3 regions of the Mesorhizobium sp. M7A.F.Ca.MR.362.00.0.0 genome follow, and region 2 is predicted to be linked to each of the others. Evidence: predicted binding sites of a transcription regulator. Region 2 holds the regulator's gene; each other region holds the start of a gene.
What was found. The regulator PhoB, encoded in region 2, activates phosphate uptake and scavenging genes when phosphate is short. The targets are predictions, from matches to a motif close to TGTCATNNANCTGTCAT.
Positions count from the first base shown of each region.

Region 1: phnF (phosphonate metabolism transcriptional regulator PhnF) is a predicted target of PhoB. The motif match lies at 5,145-5,161, and genes of this name have one in related genera.
Region 3: EOC06_RS05045 (YdcH family protein) is a predicted target of PhoB. The motif match lies at 2,360-2,376, and genes of this name have one in related genera.

Region 1 covers NZ_RZTF01000031.1:10,743-18,349, reverse strand. The annotation lists gene EOC06_RS07005 (ABC transporter substrate-binding protein) at 1-523, shown strand, start outside; gene EOC06_RS07000 (sugar ABC transporter ATP-binding protein) at 679-2,232, shown strand; gene EOC06_RS06995 (ABC transporter permease) at 2,229-3,194, shown strand; gene EOC06_RS06990 (zinc-binding alcohol dehydrogenase family protein) at 3,261-4,280, shown strand; gene phnF (phosphonate metabolism transcriptional regulator PhnF) at 4,358-5,107, opposite strand; gene phnG (phosphonate C-P lyase system protein PhnG) at 5,240-5,701, shown strand; gene phnH (phosphonate C-P lyase system protein PhnH) at 5,701-6,312, shown strand; gene EOC06_RS06970 (carbon-phosphorus lyase complex subunit PhnI) at 6,314-7,426, shown strand; gene fosX (FosX/FosE/FosI family fosfomycin resistance hydrolase) at 7,423-7,607, shown strand, end outside.
Region 2 covers NZ_RZTF01000209.1:2,731-10,337, forward strand. The annotation lists gene pstA (phosphate ABC transporter permease PstA) at 1-432, shown strand, start outside; gene pstB (phosphate ABC transporter ATP-binding protein PstB) at 450-1,271, shown strand; gene phoU (phosphate signaling complex protein PhoU) at 1,298-2,005, shown strand; gene phoB (phosphate regulon transcriptional regulator PhoB) at 2,022-2,711, shown strand; gene EOC06_RS22880 (ROK family protein) at 2,728-3,975, opposite strand; gene xylF (D-xylose ABC transporter substrate-binding protein) at 4,245-5,285, shown strand; gene EOC06_RS22890 (sugar ABC transporter permease) at 5,428-6,780, shown strand; gene EOC06_RS22895 (ATP-binding cassette domain-containing protein) at 6,792-7,592, shown strand.
Region 3 covers NZ_RZTF01000020.1:8,472-13,163, forward strand. The annotation lists partial or broken gene EOC06_RS05035 (lytic transglycosylase domain-containing protein) at 1-519, opposite strand, end outside; gene ispG (flavodoxin-dependent (E)-4-hydroxy-3-methylbut-2-enyl-diphosphate synthase) at 525-1,775, opposite strand; gene EOC06_RS05045 (YdcH family protein) at 2,110-2,289, opposite strand; gene EOC06_RS05050 (YdcH family protein) at 2,529-2,732, shown strand; gene EOC06_RS05055 (IclR family transcriptional regulator) at 2,757-3,545, opposite strand; gene EOC06_RS05060 (transporter substrate-binding domain-containing protein) at 3,673-4,554, shown strand.

The DNA of each region.
Region 1 (7,607 bases), on a different contig from region 2:
CGCCAACGGCGGCAAGATCGAGGGCGACGTCGCCCTGATCACCAACGCGCCGGGCGCCGGCTCGCTCGAACAGCGCAAGCAGGGCTTCACCGAACAGCTGGCCGCCAAATATCCGGGCCTCAAGCTGGTCGCCGATAAATATGCCGACGGCCAGGCCACCACCGGCCTTAACATCGCCACCGACCTGATCACCGCCAACCCGAACCTCAAGGGCATCTTCGCTTCCAACCTGATCATGGCGCAGGGCGTCGGTCAGGCTGTCGCGGAAAACAGCCTTGGCGGCAAGCTGGCGCTGGTCGGTTTCGACAGCGACGAGAAGCTGATCAAGTTCCTCAACGACGGCGTCATTTCCGCCCTCGTCGTCCAGGATCCGTACCGGATGGGCTATGACGGCATCAAGACCGCACTCGCCGCTTCCAAGGGCGAGAAGGTCGAAGCCAATGTCGACACCGGCGCCAATCTGGTGACCAAGGACAACATGAAAGACCCCAAGATCGACGCGCTGCTCAATCCGAAGCTCTGAGCCGTCGCATCCGCAATGGTCTCCGGGGCACCTCGCCCCGGAGACAAGCTGCCGCACAAACGGCTTGGCAATCCATAAGCGTAGGCTAGGCTGTTTTCGAGACATATCCTTGTCTCGCCGCGTGCCAATCGTGAGGCCAATCTGGGAGGATTGTCATGACATCGACGGCGCAGGAACTGCATCCGGCCCCTGTGCTGGAACCGGGGCGGACCATCCTCGAATTGCGCGGGCTGGAGAAGCGCTATCCCGGCACCCACGCGCTGAAGCCGGTCGACCTCGCCTTCAAGTCCGGTGAGATCCACGCCATCGTCGGCGAGAACGGCGCCGGCAAATCCACGCTCATCAAGCTTCTGACCGGCGTCATGCCGCGCACCTCTGGAGAGATCGCCTGGGAGGGCCAGCCGGCCGCCCTGGCGACGCCGCACGAGGCGATGGCGCTCGGCATCAATGCCGTGCACCAGGAAGTCGTGCTGTGCCGTCACCTGACGGTCGCCGCCAACATGTTCCTCGGCGAGGAGAATTCGCGTTTCGGCATCCTGCAGCAGCGCGCCATGGTCAGGCAGGCGCAGACGATCATCGACGACCTCGGCTTCGACCTGCCGGCGCATGTCACGCTTGGCGACCTGACCATCGGCCAGCAGCAGTTGATAGCCGCCGCCCGCGCCACCGTGCGCGGCACCAAATTCCTGATCTTCGACGAGCCAACCGCCTACCTCACCCGCAAGGAGGCCGACCAGCTTTTCACCCTGATCCGCCGGCTGAAGGGCGAAGGCGTGACGATCATCTACATCAGCCACCGCATGGAGGAAGTGTTCGAGCTCGCCGACCGTGTTTCCGTGCTGCGCGACGGCACGCTGGTCGGCACCCGCAACATCGCCGAGACCAACGATGCCGAGCTGGTCAAGATGATGATCAACCGCTCGATCGAGCAGGTCTACCACAAGGAGCATTTCACGCCGGGCGCCGCCCTCATCGAGGCGAGGAACCTGTCCGGCAAGGGCTTCGAAAATGTCTCGATGACGGTCCGCGCCGGCGAGATCGTCGGACTCTATGGCCTGATCGGCGCCGGACGCAGCGAGTTCGTCACCACGCTTTACGGCCGCCACCGCAAATCCGCCGGCCAGATCCTCTGGGAAGGCAAGGAGGTGCAGGTCAATTCCGAGCATGACGCGATCAAGCTCGGCATGGCGCTGGCGCCGGAAAGCCGTCGCGACCAGGGCCTCTGCCTCAACCTGCCGGTCGGCTTCAACCTCAACCTGCCGATCTACAAGCGTATCTCGAACAATCTGCTGATTTCGAGCACGCAGGAGAAGACGCAAGCCGATCGCCAGATCGCCGATCTGCGCATCAAGACACCGACGCGCGGCGCGCTGGCATCCAGCCTGTCGGGCGGCAACCAGCAGAAGATCGTCATCGGCAAATGGCTGGCGCACGGCGCCAAGCTGTTCATCTTCGACGAACCGACGGTCGGCGTCGATGTCGGCACCAAGGCCGAGATCTACCGCCTGTTCAGCGCACTTTTGTCAAAGGGAGCCGGCATCATCCTGATCTCGTCCTATCTGCCGGAAGTCTATGAACTCGCCGACACGCTGCATGTGTTTCGGCGCGGCAAACTGGTGGCGACGCACGGTTTTCACGCCGCCAGCCACGAGGATATTCTCACTCAGGCGCTCGCCGAGAAACAAGAAAAGCTGGGAGGACAGATATGAGCACCGAGGCGATCGCCGTCGAAAAACCGAAGCGCAACTATAATGTCCTGTTTGGGCTGACGCTTTTGGCGCTGCTGGTTCTGCTCTGGATCCTTCTCTCCGTGTCGACGACGAGCTTCGCCTCCGCCAACAACATGGCCAATCTCTTGCGCCAGGGCTCGATGATCGCCATCATGGCGGTCGGCCAGACCTTCGTCATCATCACCGGCGGCATCGATCTTTCGGTGGGCGCCGTGGTCGGTTTCGCCACGGTGGTCGTGGCCATGATGATCAATGCCGGCTTCCCCATCTGGCTCGCCATTCTGGTGACGCTGCTGGTCGGCATCGCCATCGGCATGTTCCACGGCTTCGGCATCGTCAAGATGGGCCTGCCGCCCTTCATCATCACGCTGGCAACGCTGACCTCGCTGCGCGGCATCGGCCTTTTGATGACCAACGGCAATTCGATCAACATCAACAGCGACACCTTCACCGCCTTCTCGCGCAATTCCTTCATCGGCATCCCCAACCTGTTCTGGATGGTGATCCTGGTCGGCATTCCGGCCTATATCTTCCTGCACCACAGCCGCTGGGGCCGGTACCTGTTTTCGGTCGGCTCCAACGCCGAGGCTTCGCGCCTGTCCGGCGTCAATGTCCAGCGCACCATCTACATGGCCTACACGCTGTCGGGCCTGTGCGCCGCCTTTGTCGGCGTGCTGCTGGCCGCCCGCATCGGCATCGGCAACCCGACGCAGGCCGAGGGCTGGGAGTTGCAGGCGATCGCGTCCTCGGTCATAGGCGGCACCTCGCTGTTCGGCGCCGTCGGCTCGGTGCATGGGCCGCTGCTCGGCGCCTTCATCCTGGCCACCATCAACAACGGCGCCAACCTGCTCAACGTCAACTCGTTCTGGCAGCGCATCATCACCGGCGCGCTGATCATCATCATCGTCTACTTCGACGGCCTGCGCCGCCGCGGCAAGTAGCGATCCCGCAATCAACCGCCGGCCCGCCACACCAACGGGCCGGCGATTTCATGACTGGATTAGCGCATGAAAGCCGTCCTCTGCCGTTCGCCCGGCGATCTTGTCCTTGAAGACCGGCCCGCACCAGAGGCACCGCCTCCCGGCTGGGCGCTGGTGGCGGTCAGCCATGTCGGCATCTGCGGCACCGACTACCACATTTTCGAGGGCAAGCATCCGTTCCTCGCCTATCCCCGCATCATGGGCCATGAGGTGTCGGGAACGATCGTCGAGACCGGCGACGGCGTCGGTCTTGCCGTTGGTGAGCCCGTGGTGATCAACCCCTATCTTTCCTGCGGCAAGTGTATCGCCTGCCGGCACGGCAAGCCGAATTGCTGCGTCAGGATCGAGGTGCTGGGCGTGCATCGCGACGGCGCCATGTGCGAACGGATCCTGGTGCCGGCGCAAAATCTCTATCCGGCCAACGGCCTGTCGCTGGCCGACGCCGCCGCAGTCGAGTTCCTGGCCATCGGAGCGCATGCCGTGCGGCGCGCCCGCGCCGACCCCGGCGCCCGCACGCTGGTCATCGGCGCCGGCCCGATCGGGCTCGGCACCGCCATCTTCGCCCGCATCGCCGAACTCGACGTGACGCTGCTCGAAATGAGCAGTGAAAGGCTCGCCTTCGCCGCAAATGAGCTTGGTTTCCAGACCCTCGACGGCTCGCGCGGCGCGGTGCCCGACCTGGTCAAGGAAGCAACATCAGGCGAAGGCTTCGATGTGGTCTTCGACGCCACCGGCAACACCCAGTCGGTGCAGTCGGCCTTTGCCCATGTCGCGCATGGCGGCACCTTGGTGCTGGTCTCCGTTGTCAAGGACGACATCAGCTTTTCCGATCCGGAATTCCACAAGCGCGAGATGACGCTGATCGGCAGCCGCAACGCCTTGCGCGCCGACTTCGATCACGTCGCCGCCTCGATCCGCAACGGCGCCGTTCCCCTGGCCAAGCTCGTCACACACCGCACCACACTCGCCGGCACGCCGCGCGATCTGGCTCGTTGGGCACATGAGAAATCGGGCCTGATCAAGGCTGTGATCGAGGTCGGATCATAACATGGCAAACGGCGAAGCCGGTCCTCCAATGCGCCGCCGCTGGCAAGTGAATGCGGCTGAGCTGGGCCGGGCACTCCCTACAGCGCCGACAGCTTCAGCTCCACCCGTTCGGCCGGAAAGCGCGACTCGGAAAACTGGATCGGCTGGCCGTCCGGCGTGACGTTGACGGCGACCGTGACCAGCACGATGGCGCCCGGCTGCAGGTCGAGGTCGGCAAGGTCGGCGGCATCGGCATGGCGCGCCGACAGCATGGTCGATTGCCGGAGATAGTCGTCGATGCCGAAGCGCGCCAGCGATGCGGTGATCGAGCCGGTCTCCGCCATCGCGGCATCGATGCCGGCAAAGCGCCGGGCCTCGAACCAGCCGGCAGCGCGCGACACCGGCCGTCCGTCGGCTTCGCCGCGCGTTTCCAGCCGGATCACATCGGCTCCCTTGGGAAGACCCAGTCCCTCGGCGACGCGCTGGCTGGCCGGCTCGACCGACGAGGCGAGCAGGACGATGTGCCGTTCCGTCGTTTGCCCTTGCAGCCCTGTCGAAAAACGTGTGCGCGCCCCGATCGGATAGGACAGCCGCTTGCGCGACAGCACGAAGGTGCCGCGCCCCTGCTCGGCCCGCAGCACGCCTTCCCTTACAAGGGCTGATATGGCGTTGCGCACCGTGTGACGGTTGACGCCATAGCGTTCTGCCAGCGCCACCTCCGGCGGCAGCGCTGCATTCTCCGTGAAATCGCCGATGGCGATCGCATGCAGGATCTTGTCGGCGATCTGCCGCCACAGCGAAACGCCACTGCGCCGCTCGATGCTGTCCGCTAACAGCCGCCCGACCATCATTGCCCCAACCTTCCAGCGCCCAGTCTTCTATCGCTGTCATCCACCCGTCATGGACACGCGTTAGATAATAGATATAATTTGTATAGTTGTCTACATCAATAGACAAATTGACAAAGAGGAATGCTGCTGATGCGAGGACAGGAAGCCCGCGACCAGGCCGAGCGCAAAGCCGCCATGGCAACCCTTACGCAATCCAGCGGCGATGACATCGTACGGCTCTGGAATGAGGCCGGACTGCCTTCGGACGCCGAGTTGCTGCGCGGCCCCGAAACCGGCCTTGTCACCCTGCGCGGCCGCATCGGCGGCGGCGGCGCCCCTTTCAATGTCGGCGAGGCGACCGTTACCCGCGCCACCGTCCGGCTGCCCTCCGGTCAGGTCGGCCATTGCTATGCGCTTGGCCGCGACAAGCAGAAGGCGAAGCTGGCGGCCATCGCCGACGCGCTGTGGCAGGACCCTGCCCGCCGCAATGAGGTCGAGACCGGGCTGATAGCGCCCCTGCGGTCGGCTCTGACCGCAGCGCATGAAAAACGCCGCGCCGAGACGGCGGCAACGAAGGTGGATTTCTTCACCATGGTTCGCGGAGAAGACTGATGGACATTGCAGCGCAATCGATCGAGGGCGGTTTCGCCGATCCGGTCTTCGACGCCCAGACCGTGTTCCGCGCCGTCATGGACGCAATGGCTCGGCCGGGCAGCGTGCAGCCGCTGCCGGGCTTCGCCCGCCCGCCGGCGCCGCTCTCGGCGACCGCCGGCGCCATCGCACTGGCGCTGTGCGATAACGACACCCCGCTCTGGCTCGACCAGGCCCTGCAAGCTTCCGCCGCGATCAGATCCTGGCTTGGGTTCCACACTGGCGTGCCCGTGGCCAACACACCGGCCGATGCGCATTTCGCCTTCATCGCGGCCCCGGCCGAGATGATGTCGCTTGATGGTTTTTCGCAGGGCACGCAGGACTATCCCGACCGTTCGACCACGTTGATCCTGCAAGTCGGCGATCTCGTCTCCGGCACGCCGCTGTTGCTCGAAGGTCCCGGCATCGAAACCAGCGCCACGATCGCGCCGGCACAGATGCCGCGCCATTTCGTCGAGCAGTGGAAACAGAACATCAAGCGTTTTCCGCGTGGCGTCGACATCATCCTCGTCACATCAGGCGGCATTGCCTGCCTGCCGCGCACGACGCGCATCAAGACGATGGAGGCGTAAGATGTATGTCGCGGTAAAAGGTGGCGAAGCCGCAATCGCCAACGCCCACAGCCTGCTTGCCGACCGACGCCGCGGCGACCGTTCGGTGCCGGCGCTTCGCCTCGACCAGATCGTCGAGCAGCTGGCGCTCGGCGTCGACCGGGTGATGAGCGAAGGCTCGCTCTACGATCGGGAGCTGGCCGCCCTAGCCATCGTCCAGGCGCGCGGCGACATGATCGAGGCGATCTTCCTGGTGCGCGCCTATCGCACCACGCTGCCACGCTTCGGCTACTCCAAGCCGATCGACACCGCCACCATGCTGGTCGAGCGACGTGTGTCGGCGACCTACAAGGATCTGCCCGGCGGCCAATTGCTCGGGCCCACCTTCGACTACACGCACAGACTGCTCGATCCCGAGCTTGCCGCGGGGGCCGAGGTCGCCGAGCCCTTGCTGCGCGAGACGGAAGCGCAAGCCATGCCGCGCGTTTCGGCCATCCTCGCCCGCGAAGGCTTGATCGAACCGGATGGCGACATGCCGCAGGACCATGTCCCCGGCGACATCACCCGCGAGCCGCTGGAATTCCCAATGGCGCGCGACATCCGGCTGCAGGCGCTGTCGCGCGGCGATGAGGGGTTTTTGCTGGCGCTCGGCTATTCCACCCAGCGCGGCTATGCCCGCAACCATCCCTTTGTCGGCGAGATCCGCATCGGCGAGGTCGAGCTCGAGCTCGACGTTCCCGAACTGCCCTTCGCTGTCCCGCTCGGCACTGTCCGTGTCACCGAATGCCAGATGGTCAACCAGTTCAAAGGCTCAGCCAAGGCGCCGCCGCAGTTCACCCGCGGCTATGGCCTCGTCTTCGGCCAGAGCGAGCGCAAGGCGATGGCGATGGCGCTCTGCGACCGGGCGCTGCGCGCGAAGGAGCTCGGCGAGGATGTCGTCGCCGCGGCCCAGGACGAGGAGTTCGTCATCTCACACTCCGACAATGTCCAGGCGACCGGCTTCGTCGAGCATCTGAAGCTGCCGCACTATGTCGATTTCCAGGCCGAACTCGACCTCGTGCGCCGCATGCGCGCCGAACACGACGCCCACCAAAACCCCGTGAAGGTCGAAGAGAAGCGGGAGGCCGCGGAATGATCGAAGGGCTTTCCCACATGACCTTCATCGTCCGCGATCTCGAGCGGATGACCAAGATCCTCGAGGGCGTATTCGACGCACGCGAAATCTATGCCAGCGATGCCGAGCAGTTCTCGGTGTCGCGCGAAAAATTCTTCCTGATCGGCGACATCTGGGTCGCCATCATGCAGGGCGAGCCCTT
Region 2 (7,607 bases):
GGCCTGGTGCTGACACTGATGACGCTGCCGACGATCATCATCGCGACGCGCGCTGCACTTGCCGCGGTGCCGCCGTCGATCCGCTCGGCGGCTCTCGGTCTTGGCGCCTCCAAGATGCAGATGGTGTTCCAGCACATCCTGCCGCTTGCCGCACCCGGCATCCTCACCGGCACCATCATCGGTCTAGCGCGTGCGCTCGGTGAAACCGCGCCCCTGCTGCTAATCGGCATGGTCGCCTTCGTCGCCGATCCACCGACGACGCCTTTCGATCCGGCCACCGCGCTGCCGGTGCAGATCTATATGTGGGCGAACGAGGCTGAACGCGCCTTCGTCGAGCGCATGTCGGGCGCGATCATCATCCTGCTCGTCTTCCTCATGGCCATGAACATCACCGCGATCGTGCTTCGGCGTCGGTTCGAGCGGCGCTGGTAGAAAAAAGGCATTTTGGTATGAACATCATGACCGAACAGTCCCTTGAAAACGCAGTGGGCGATAAGATGAACGCCAAGTCGAACGAAGTGATCAAAATGCGCGGCGACAAGGTCGGCGTGTTCTATGGCGAGAAGGCGCTGTTCGATGTCAATCTCGACGTCCGCCTGAATCAGGTGACGGCGCTGATCGGCCCCTCCGGCTGCGGCAAGTCGACCTTCCTGCGTTGCCTCAACCGCATGAACGATACCATCGATTCCGCGCGGGTAACCGGCAAGATCACGCTCGACGAAGAAGACATCTACGACAAGAACATCGATGTCGTCGAACTCAGGGCGCGCGTCGGCATGGTGTTTCAGAAACCCAATCCGTTCCCCAAGTCGATCTACGAGAACGTCGCCTATGGGCCGCGCATCCACGGATTGGCCAAGCGCAAGGCCGACATGGATCAGATCGTCGAGTCGAGCCTGAAGAAGGCGGCAATCTGGAACGAGGTGAAGGACCGTTTGCAGGAACCTGGCACGGGTCTTTCCGGTGGCCAGCAGCAGCGTCTGTGCATTGCACGCGCCATCGCCGTGTCGCCCGAGGTGATCCTGATGGACGAACCGTGTTCGGCGCTCGACCCGATCGCCACTGCTCGCGTCGAGGAACTGATCGACGAACTGCGCCAGAACTATACGATCGTCATCGTCACCCATTCGATGCAGCAGGCAGCGCGCGTGTCGCAGCGCACCGCGATGTTCCATCTAGGCTATCTGGTCGAGGAGGGCGCCACCGACAAGATGTTCACCACCCCCGACGACAAACGCACCCAGGACTACATCACCGGCCGGTTCGGCTGAGCTCAGGCATATGAGGGACGACGATCATGGGTGAACATACCGTTGCATCTTTCGATGAAGATCTGGAGCAGATCAGCCAGCTGATCCGCGACATGGGCGATCTCGCCCGCTCGATGGTCAGTGGCTCGACCAAGGCTTTGCTCAATTCGGACAATGCGCTGGCGCAGCGCGTGGTTTCCGACGATGCCATCATGGATGCCCGCCAGCGCGAGCTGGACGATCGCGCCATCACGCTGATCGCCAAGCGCCAGCCAATGGCCAACGATCTGCGTGCGGTGGTCGGTTCGATCCGCATGGCCGGCGACCTCGAACGCATCGGCGACCTTGCCAAGAACATCGCCAAGCGCGTCGGCACTGTCGGGCTGAGCGTCACGCCGCACGATCTTTCGCATTCGATCGACGCGATGGCGCAGCTGGTGCTGATCCAGGTGCAGGGGGTCGTCGACGAGTATGCCGCCGCTGACGCGGCAGCGCTTGCCACGCTCAGAAACAATGACGAACGCATCGACGTCAAATACACCTCGGTGTTCCGCGAGCTGCTGACCTACATGATGGAAGATCCCCGCAACATCACGGCGTGCACACACCTGTTGTTTTGCGCCAAGAACCTCGAGCGGATCGGCGACCACGTGACCAACATCGCCGAAAATGCCTACTATGTTTTGACCGGCACGCAGCTGCCAGCCAATCGTCCGAAGCAGGACGAGACGGCAATGTCCGCGCCAGCGGCATAACAGGGGTGACCAGCCGATGATCGCACCACGCATCATGGTGGTGGAGGATGAGGAGCCGCTAGGCGTGCTGCTCCGCTACAATCTTGAATCCGAAGGTTACCAGGTCGAGGTGGTGACGCGCGGCGATGAGGCCGAAATCCGGCTGCAGGAGAACGTTCCCGATCTTCTGGTGCTCGACTGGATGGTGCCTGCGGTTTCGGGCATCGAACTCTGCCGGCGCCTGCGAATGCGTCCCGAGACCGAGCGGCTGCCGATCATCATGCTGACCGCGCGAGGCGAGGAAAGCGACCGCGTGCGCGGCCTGTCGACCGGCGCCGACGACTATCTGGTCAAGCCCTTCTCGACGCCGGAGTTCATGGCCAGGGTCAAGGCGCTGCTGCGCCGGGCCAAGCCGGAAGTGCTGTCCAGCGTGCTCAAGGTCGGCGATATCGTGCTCGATCGCGAGTCGCACCGTGTCTATCGCAAGAAGAGCGAGATCCGGCTTGGGCCGACGGAATTCCGCCTGCTCGAATTCATGATGCGCCATCCAGGCCGCGTGTTCTCGCGCAGCCAGCTGCTCGACAATGTCTGGGGCGAGACGATCTACATCGACGAGCGCACGGTCGACGTGCATGTCGGCCGGCTGCGCAAGGCGGTCAACAATGGCCGTATGCCTGATGTCATCCGCACGATCCGTGGGGCCGGATACGCCATCCGAGAGGACTGAACTCCCTCGTTTGAACTCACGCCACGTTCTTGCCGCCGAAACCGGATCTCGCCTGCACGCCCGGCGCAAAAATCTCCTGATCGACGAAGATCAGCGCCCGCATGGCGCAGCCTTCGCGGATCAGCGGCAGTTCGTTCGGCTCGGTGTCGAAGGAAATCGATTTGGAATGCTGGCCGCCGGCGGTCTGGGCAATCGCTTGCCGCAATGCCGGCTCGATCAGGTCGAAGGCGGCGGCGCTGACACCGACCATGGCGACCGGCGCCGGATCGATCAGCGCGAACAGGCTGCCGAGGCCGTAGCCGAGCGCTTCGCCGGCCTTGCGATAGGCTTCCCGTTCGGGTCCGTCACCTTCGCGGGCCGCGGCAGCCAGGGCGCGCATGTCTGCGTCGCTGACATCGGCAACGGGTTCTGCATCCTCGCCCATCTGCCTGGCGTTGCGCCATATGGCGTAATTGCCCGCATAGGCTTCGACGCAGCCGCGCCGTCCGCAGCGACATAGCGCGCCGTTCGGCCGATGGATCATGTGGCCGAATTCGCCGCCCGAAGAATGGGTGCCGGTGAACAATTCGCCCTTCAGCACCAGTCCCATGCCGATGCCGTGCGACAAAAGGATAGCGATGAAATCGTCGCGGTAACGATCGGGGTCGCGCCAGCGCAGCGCCACCGCCATCATGTTGCAGTCGTTCTCCATTATGGCAGGGATGCCGAACTCGTCTTCGAATATGTCAGCGAAGGCGATGTCGGTGTGCGGCGTGATCGGCGACCACAGCATGGCGCGGGCACGGGTGTCGGTGATGCCCTGGATGGCCAGCGCGATGCGGGCGATGCTGCGCACGTCCAGGTCGGGATCTGCCAGACGGCGCCGCACGATGGCCGTGCATTCCCCGATCAGCGACTCGCGCGACATCGTCAGCGTGTCCAGCCGGCGCTGTTCCTCGGATATTACTTGGCCGGCATAGTCGATGACGGCGACGGAGAGGAAGTTCAGCGACAGCACCACGGTCATTACCGCGGCCGCTTCCGGATTGAGACTGAGGCCGACCTGCGGCCGGCCGCGTTTGAGCGAGCCGGCCTCGCTCGGCTTGCTTTCGGTCAGGATGCCTTCGACGATCAGGTCGGATGAAATCGCCGAGATGGTCGAATGGCTGAGGCTTGTGGTCGCGGCGATCTCGGTTCGCGACGGCTGTCCGGCGCGGCGCACTGCCGCGATCACCATGGCGCGGTTGCGGCGGCGCAGATCGTCGTGGCGGATTCCGACCGACATGTTCTTTCATATCCTCCCGGCCGCCGCGGTTCCTCCTGCCCCTGGAACGCTGTCGGTGACGCCGGTAAATACTGGCAGAAGCTGCAGGCCGTGTCATTTATTTATTCCGAGACTCGAAAAAACTCGAAATGACATCAAAATCCATCAGAATCGATGTTGACAGCGTTCGGGCGTTGGCCCAGTATTTTTTCGAGGCTCGAAAAAATAGAGCCTCTGTGCCGGCCCTCGGGTCAGTTTGGTCGCGCCATACGCGGCGCAGGGAGGATAATATGAAAAGATTCACGGCCGCCATCCTGGCGGGTGCCGCCATGTCGCTGACGCTCGCGTCTGTCGCGCAGGCGAAGGACAAGGTTGTCGGCGTTTCGTGGTCCAACTTCCAGGAAGAACGCTGGAAGACCGACGAAGCCGCCATGAAGACGGCGATCGAGGCCGCTGGCGACAAGTACATCTCCGCCGATGCGCAGTCCAATCCCGGCAAGCAGCTTACCGATGTCGAAAGCCTGATCTCGCAGGGCGCCAATTCCCTGATCATCCTGGCACAGGACGCTTCGGCCATCGGCCCGGCCGTGCAGAAGGCGCTGGACGAAGGCATTCCGGTCGTCGGCTATGACCGGCTGATCGAGAACAAGGACGTCTTCTATCTGACCTTCGACAACAAGGAAGTCGGCCGCATGCAGGCCCGCGAAGTGTTCAAGGTCAAGCCGGAAGGCAACTACGTCTTCATCAAGGGCTCCGGCGCCGATCCCAATGCCGACTTCCTGTTCTCGGGCTCGATGGAAGTGCTCAAGGAAGCCATCGACAGCGGCAAGATCAAGAATGTCGGCGAAGCCTACACGGATGGCTGGCTGCCCGCTAACGCCCAGAAGAACATGGAACAGTTCCTGACCGCCAACGACAACAAGGTCGACGCGGTGGTCGCGGCCAATGACGGCACTGCCGGTGGCGTCGTCGCGGCGCTGACGGCTCAAGGCTTGGCCGGCACCGTGCCGGTCTCGGGTCAGGACGGCGACCACGCCGGGCTGAACCGCATCGCCCTCGGCACGCAGACCGTGTCGGTGTGGAAGGACGCGCGCGAACTGGGCAAGAACGCTGCAGAGATCGCTTCGCAGCTCGCCGACGGCAAGAAGACGAGCGACATTGCCGGCGCCAAGGACTTCACGACGCCAGGCGGGAACACCGTCAAGTCGCTGTTCCTGACCCCGGTTGCCATCACCAAGGACAATCTCAACGTCGTCATCGACGCCGGCTGGATCAAGAAGGACGAAGTCTGCGCGGGTGTCGCCGCCGGCACCGTGGCGGCCTGCAACTGATCCGTACCACTTTGCAATATCTGAACGCCGCGGCCCAAAAGCCGCGGCGTTTTCTCAAAGAATTCTGTTTCCGCATCATGCGGATAGCTTCTAGGCTGGGCTCCGGCATGCGCGTCAGACGGCCAGCCGGTGGGAGGAAACCATGACCGATACGACGTCAAACCCGCAGACCGATACGGCGCGCGCGTCGGAACTCGGCGCCGTCGCCCGGTTCCTGAAGGCGACCGAGATCGACACCCGCATGCTCGGCATGATCGGCGCGCTGCTGGTCATCTGGATTGGGCTGCATGTCATTTCCAGCCTGCGCCTTGGCGTCAATCCGCTCGATTTCGACAGCCGCACCTTTCTCACGCCGCGCAATCTGTGGAACCTGTCGGTGCAGACATCCGCGGTTGCCATCATGGCCTGCGGCATGGTGCTGGTCATCGTCATGCGCAACATCGACCTGTCGGTCGGTTCCGCCGAGGGCCTGATCGGCATGGTGATGGGGTTTGCCCAGGTGCATTTCCTGGTGCGCTTTGTCGGGCTCGAACTCGGCAACCCGTGGATCTGGGTCCTGGCACTGGTCATCGGCCTGGCGCTCGGCCTGTTGATCGGCGCTTTTCAAGGCTTCGTCATCGCCTATCTCGAAGTGCCCGCCTTTATCGTGACGCTGGGCGGCTTGCTGGTCTGGCGCGGTGCCGCCTGGTGGGTCACTTCAGGCCAGACCGTGGCGCCGCTTAACGCCACTTTTCAGCTGATGGGCGGTGGGCCGGCGGGATCGATCGGCGCGACCTGGAGCTGGGTCGTTGGGATCGTCGCCTGCCTCGCCGTGGTGTTTGGGCTGTTCAACGGGCGGGTGCAGCGCAAGCGTTTCCGGTTTCCGCTACGTCCGATCTGGGCCGAGGCGCTGCTTGGAGTCGTCACCTGCGGCGCCATCATGGGTGCGGTCTGGCTCGCCAACTCCTACCCCTGGCCGATCGGCATCGTGAACAGATATGCGGCCGCCAACAACATCACCGTTCCCGAAGGCGGCCTGTTCATCGCCCACGGTATCGCCATACCGGTGCTGATGGCTGTCGCCGTCGGGCTGGTCATGACCTTCATCACCAACCGCACCCGTTTCGGCCGCTATGTGTTCGCCATCGGCGGCAATCCCGAGGCGGCTAATCTCGCCGGCATCAACACGCGATGGATCACCATGAAGGTGTTCATGATCATGGGCGTGCTGGCCACGATTGCCGCGGCGATCTCCTCGGCCCGGCAGAATTCGGCCACCAACGTGCTTGGAACGCTCGACGAACTGCTCGTCATTGCAGCCGCCGTGATCGGCGGCACGTCGCTTGCCGGCGGATCGGGAACGATCATCGGTGCCATGCTGGGCGCGCTGCTGATGCAGTCGCTGCAGTCCGGCATGGTGCTGCTCGGCGTCGACTCGCCGCTGCAGAGCATCGTCGTCGGGGCCGTACTGGTCATCGCCGTGTGGCTCGACACCGTCTATCGCAAGCGCGTCTAGGAGGGCATGCCATGAATGACAAGACTGCTCCTGCAGCCACCGCGCTGATCGACATGAGGAACATCTCGATCGCGTTTGGCGGCATCCGCGCCGTCGACGACGCCTCGATCGATCTTTTCCCCGGCGAGGTCGTAGCGCTGCTCGGCCACAATGGCGCCGGCAAGTCGACATTGATCAAGATCCTGTCCGGCGCCTACAAGCGCGATTCGGGCCAGATCTTCGTCAACGGCGAGGAGGCATCGATCTCCAATCCACGCGACGCCAAGAAATACGGCATCGAGACGATCTACCAGACGCTGGCGTTGGCCGACAATGTCGACGCCGCCGCAAATCTGTTCCTCGGCCGCGAGTTGATGACCGCCTGGGGCACGCTCGACGACGTTGCCATGGAGGCCGAGGCGCGCAAGGTGATGGGCCGGCTCAATCCCCGCTTCCAGCGCTTCAAGGAGCCGGTGATCAAGCTGTCGGGCGGCCAGCGGCAATCGGTGGCGATCGCGCGTGCGATCCTGTTCAACGCCCGCATCCTGATCATGGACGAGCCGACGGCGGCGCTTGGTCCGCAGGAAACGGCGCAGGTCGGCGAACTGGTCAAGCAGCTCAAGTCCGATGGCATCGGCATCTTCCTGATCAGCCACGACATCCACGATGTGTTCGAGCTTGCCGACCGGGTCTGCGTCATGAAGAACGGCCAGGTCGTTGGCACCGCCCGCACCACCGATGTCACGCAGGACGAGGTGCTGGGGATGATCATTCTTGGCAAATGCCCGCCGGGCGCCATTCCAGGACCGGGCGCGCTGAAGATCGCAGCCTGAGATCAAGCCAGCTCG
Region 3 (4,692 bases), on a different contig from region 2:
GAGCGGCTCGACCCTTCCGGCATAGGCCCGGTCGGTGAACTTGTCGGCTGGTTCGCCCATGATGTCTAAGACATAGCTTTCGGTTTCCATCGGCAGGAAACCGCCGGAGCTGAGCCAGCGCGACACCCGGCTCTCGCCGGCATTGTAGGCGGCGGCGGCCAGGCCGAGATTGCCGTAGCCGGTTTTCATTTCGGCGAGATATCTGGCCGAAGCCGGAATCGCCTGGTTGATGTCGAAGGAATTGGCGAGCCCGCGCATCTTGGCGGTGCCCGGCATGAACTGGGCAATGCCTTCGGCACCGACCGGACTGACGGCGTTGGGATCGAAACGGCTTTCTTTCCAGATCAGCCGAGCGAAGAAATCCCTGGACAGGCCGTTCTGGTCGGCATGCGCCTGGATCAGATTGCAGACCTTGTCGATCAGCCGCTGCTTGGCGGATTGCGGCGGATCGGCCTGCACAAGGGTCGACCAGGTCAGCCCGTACAGCAGGATCAGCGCTGCCCAAAGGAAACGCTGCATCGGTTCTACTCGGCCGCGGCCTTGCCGCGACCGAACCGTTGCTCGATATAGTCGGCGACCATTTTCTCGAAATCCGCGGCGATCGACGGCCCGCGCAGCGTCGCCGCCTTTTTGCCGTCGACGAAGACAGGCGCCGTCGGCATTTCGCCCGTGCCGGGCAGCGAAATGCCGATGTCGGCATGCTTGGACTCGCCAGGGCCGTTGACGATGCAACCCATCACCGCGACCTTGAGGTTCTCGACGCCGGGGTATTTGTCGCGCCACACGGGCATGTTCTTCCTGAGATCGGCCTGGATGTTCTGGGCGAGCTCCTGGAACACCGTGGAGGTGGTGCGGCCGCAACCGGGGCAAGCGGCAACAATCGGCACGAACTGCCTGAACCCCATGGTTTGCAGCAATTCCTGCGACACCTGCACCTCACGCGTGCGGTCGCCGTTCGGCTCCGGTGTCAGCGAGATGCGGATGGTGTCGCCGATGCCTTGCTGGAGCAGGATACCCATGGCGGCCGACGAAGCGACGATGCCCTTCGAGCCCATGCCGGCTTCGGTCAGGCCGAGATGCAGCGCATGATTGGAGCGGGTGGCGAGTTCGGTATAGACGGCGATCAGGTCCTGCACGCCGCTGACCTTGGCCGACAGGATGATTTTTTCGCGGCCAAGGCCGATCTCTTCCGCCATCTCGGCCGACAGGATCGCCGACTGCACGATCGCCTCGCGCATCACCTCCTGCGCGGTCAGCGGAAAACCCTTGTCCTGGTTGTCGTCCATCAACCGGGTCAAAAGCTCCTGGTCGAGGGAGCCCCAGTTGACACCGATGCGCACCGGCTTGTCATGCCTGATCGCCATCTCGACGATATCGGCGAACTGGCGGTCCTTCTTGTCCTTGAAGCCGACATTGCCCGGATTGATGCGGTATTTGGCCAGCGCCTCGGCGCAGGCCGGATGATCGGCCAAAAGCTTGTGGCCGATATAGTGGAAATCGCCGACCAGCGGCACGTTGATACCAAGCCGCTGAAGCCGCTCATGAATGCGCGGCACGGCGGCGGCACTCTCGTCGCGATCGACAGTGATGCGCACGATTTCCGAGCCGGCCCGGTGCAGTGCTGCGACCTGCGCAACCGTCTGGTCGATATCGGCCGTGTCGGTGTTGGTCATCGATTGGACGACAACGGGCGCACCGCCGCCGACGACCACGCCGCCGACATCGACGCCGACCGACGTGCGGCGGGGGAAAGGAGAGGAAAAATATCCGGTCATGCCGGCAGCCTTTTGTCTCTGGAGCATCTTGTGTCGTGCATGGACGCACAACGACGCCCCGGGCCGATGCGCTGAGGTCCGGGCATGAGGTGGAGGAGCAAAGATGGCTTGTCAATGGCGACAGGTCGCCACTGGCCGGAATCGCCCGCCGCCGGCGACCAGAAACAATCGATGATCTGGCGAAACGGGCGACGGCCGAAGCGGAGATTGAGCCGGGTGCAAGTCCAGCTTCGGCTGACAGACCGGTGCTGGAAAATCAAAACCCTCCACGCCGGCGGCGGGGTGCCGCCGGGAAAAGAGGCCGCGGATATTGGGCGGCTATGTCAGGAGGGCGTCAATGCGTGGTCGGTTTGCCTCTTAGTTTTTCAATCTCGTCCTTGAGTGCCAGCTTGCGTCGCTTGAGATTCACGATTTCGAGGTCGTCGACCGATGGATGATTCATCGCGTCATCGATTTCACGTTCGATGTCGCCGTGTTTCCGCTGCAACTCATCAAGATGGGATGCAAGAGACATGATTGGTTCTCCCTTTCATGGTTTTCCTCGATTGCAACCGTCACGGCGCGTCCACCGCAGGTTCGCTTCTGTGACGGCACGGTGACAGTGTGTCACCTTCCGCGGACGATGTCGAATGATCCGTGGTAGCATTCCACGACACTGTGAAATGTGATATGGGCTGCACGCCGGTGACAAAACACCCGGCCCCGCCCAATCAGGCCCAGCTTTGGGCGCCGCAGACGTGCAGACGGTAGAGAATGTCCGATCAGGAACAGGCCGATATTCGCCTCGAATTTTCCCGCCTGAAGCAGGAACACGCCGATTTCGATGCCGCCATCAACGCGATGATCGCCATGGCCTGCGATCCGCTGCAGATCCAGCGCATGAAGAAGAAGAAGCTGTTCCTCAAGGATCGGCTGATGGCGCTGGAAGACAAGATCATTCCCGACATTATTGCCTGAACTGGCATTCGCTCGTTCGCATGCCTAGGCTGCGATCGAAAGCCTCGCGGCACGATCACGCAGGAGGCCGATAAGTTCGCCGGTCCGCCCCTCGGATGTATCGATGGGGACCACCAGGCACATCGTCGCCTCGACCTTCCCCGGCGCTGAAAACACCGGTGCGGCAAGGCACTTCGTATAGGCATCGACAAGGCCCGAAGTGACGCAATAGCCGGTGACCTGCGCTTTTGCGATGTCGGCGACGAAATCGTCGAGCCGCAGTTTGCGCCCGTCGGGCAGCACGAGATCGTCGTTTGACACCATGCCTTCGATCTCAGCCTTCTCCAGCCCCGCCAGAAGCAGCCGCCCCGAGGCCGTCCAGGGCAGCGGTATCTGCAAGCCGGTGGCGGAACTGATGCGGAACGGCCTGGTGCCGGGACTCGCATGGACGATCGTATAGCGGCCGCTCTGCAGCATGCACAGTTCGGAAGTCTCGCCGGTCTCGCGCGACAGATTGTCGACCTCCTGGCGCCCCCGCCTCAACAGGTCGTTGCCCCGTACATAGTCCATTCCGTAGAGATAGAGCTTCTTGCCGAAATAGACGCGATTGCCGTCGCCTTCCATTTCCAGCAGTCCCGCATCGACCAGCGACCGCACCAGCGTATAGGTCGTCGAACGGGGCGCGTTCACGCCCTTGGCAAGGTCGCCAATGCCGATCGCGCGCTGGGTCGTGTGAAGAAACTCCAGAATCTCGAGCACCCGGTTGAGCCCCTTTTCACGGGAACCCGAAATCTTCTCGCCGGCTGAAAGTGCCGAGGCATTGCCATCTTGCATTGTTGATTCCCGGTGTTAGTATCTGTCCTGTACAGGATACACACGTCTCTTGTAAGAGACAATCGCTTCGAAGTCACTGACGCGTGTATTGCCTGTGCAAGGGGAACACAAACGAAAGGAGGTCGCCGTGAACGACACATCCGGAAGACGTGATTTTCTGAAATTGGGAATGGCGGGACTGGCCACGGCCGGCGTCGTGGGTGCGGCGGTAGCCGTCGATGCCCAGAAGGCCGCTGCTCAGGCAGCACCCGACAGCCTGCTGCGCACCGTGCTCGATCGCGGCAAGCTGATCGTCGGCACCGGCAGCACCAACGCGCCGTGGCACTTCGAGAACGATGCCGGCGAACTCGTCGGCATGGACATCACCATGGGGCGCATTCTTGCCAAGGGCCTTTTCGACGATCCGACCAAGGTCGAGTTCGTGATGCAGGATCCGGCACAGCGCATCCCCAACGTCACCACCAACAAGGTCGACATCACCATTCAGTTCATGACGATGAGCGCCCAGCGCTCGCAGCTGGTCAATTTTTCCCGGCCTTACTATGTCGAGGGCGTCGCCCTGCTGAGCCTTCCGACCGCCGAGAACAAGACCTTCGACAAGCTGCTTGCCGGCGGCTCGGCGACACGTGTCTCCATCCTGCAGAATGTCGATGCCGAGGCGCAGGTGCATTCGGTGCTGCCCGAGTGCCAGGTTATGCAGATCGATACCCAGGCCAACGTGCTGCAGGCACTGGAATCGAAACGCGTCGACGCCGCTGCCGTGGATCTGTCCACGGTGCGCTGGCTCGCCTCGCGCAATCCGGACAGATATTTCGACGCCGGCAAGAGCTGGCTGAGCATGCTTTATGGCGCGGCACTCCGGCAAGGCGACCTTGACTGGCTGACCTTCGTCAACGCGACCTTCACCATCGCCATGTTCGGCCACGAAAACGCACTCTACGATGCCGCCTTCAAGGACTATTTCGGACAGGAGCCGCCGGCGCGCCATCCCGGCTTCCCGGCCATCTGACCTGCATCGGGCGGGAGGACTTATCCAGCGCCCTTCCGCCTCCCTAGAGCAATTCCAGGAAAAGTGTGAAACGGTTTTCCGTCCGGAATTGCGTCAAAACAAAGAGTTAGGGCGGGTCGCCGTTTCCGTGAAACGGTG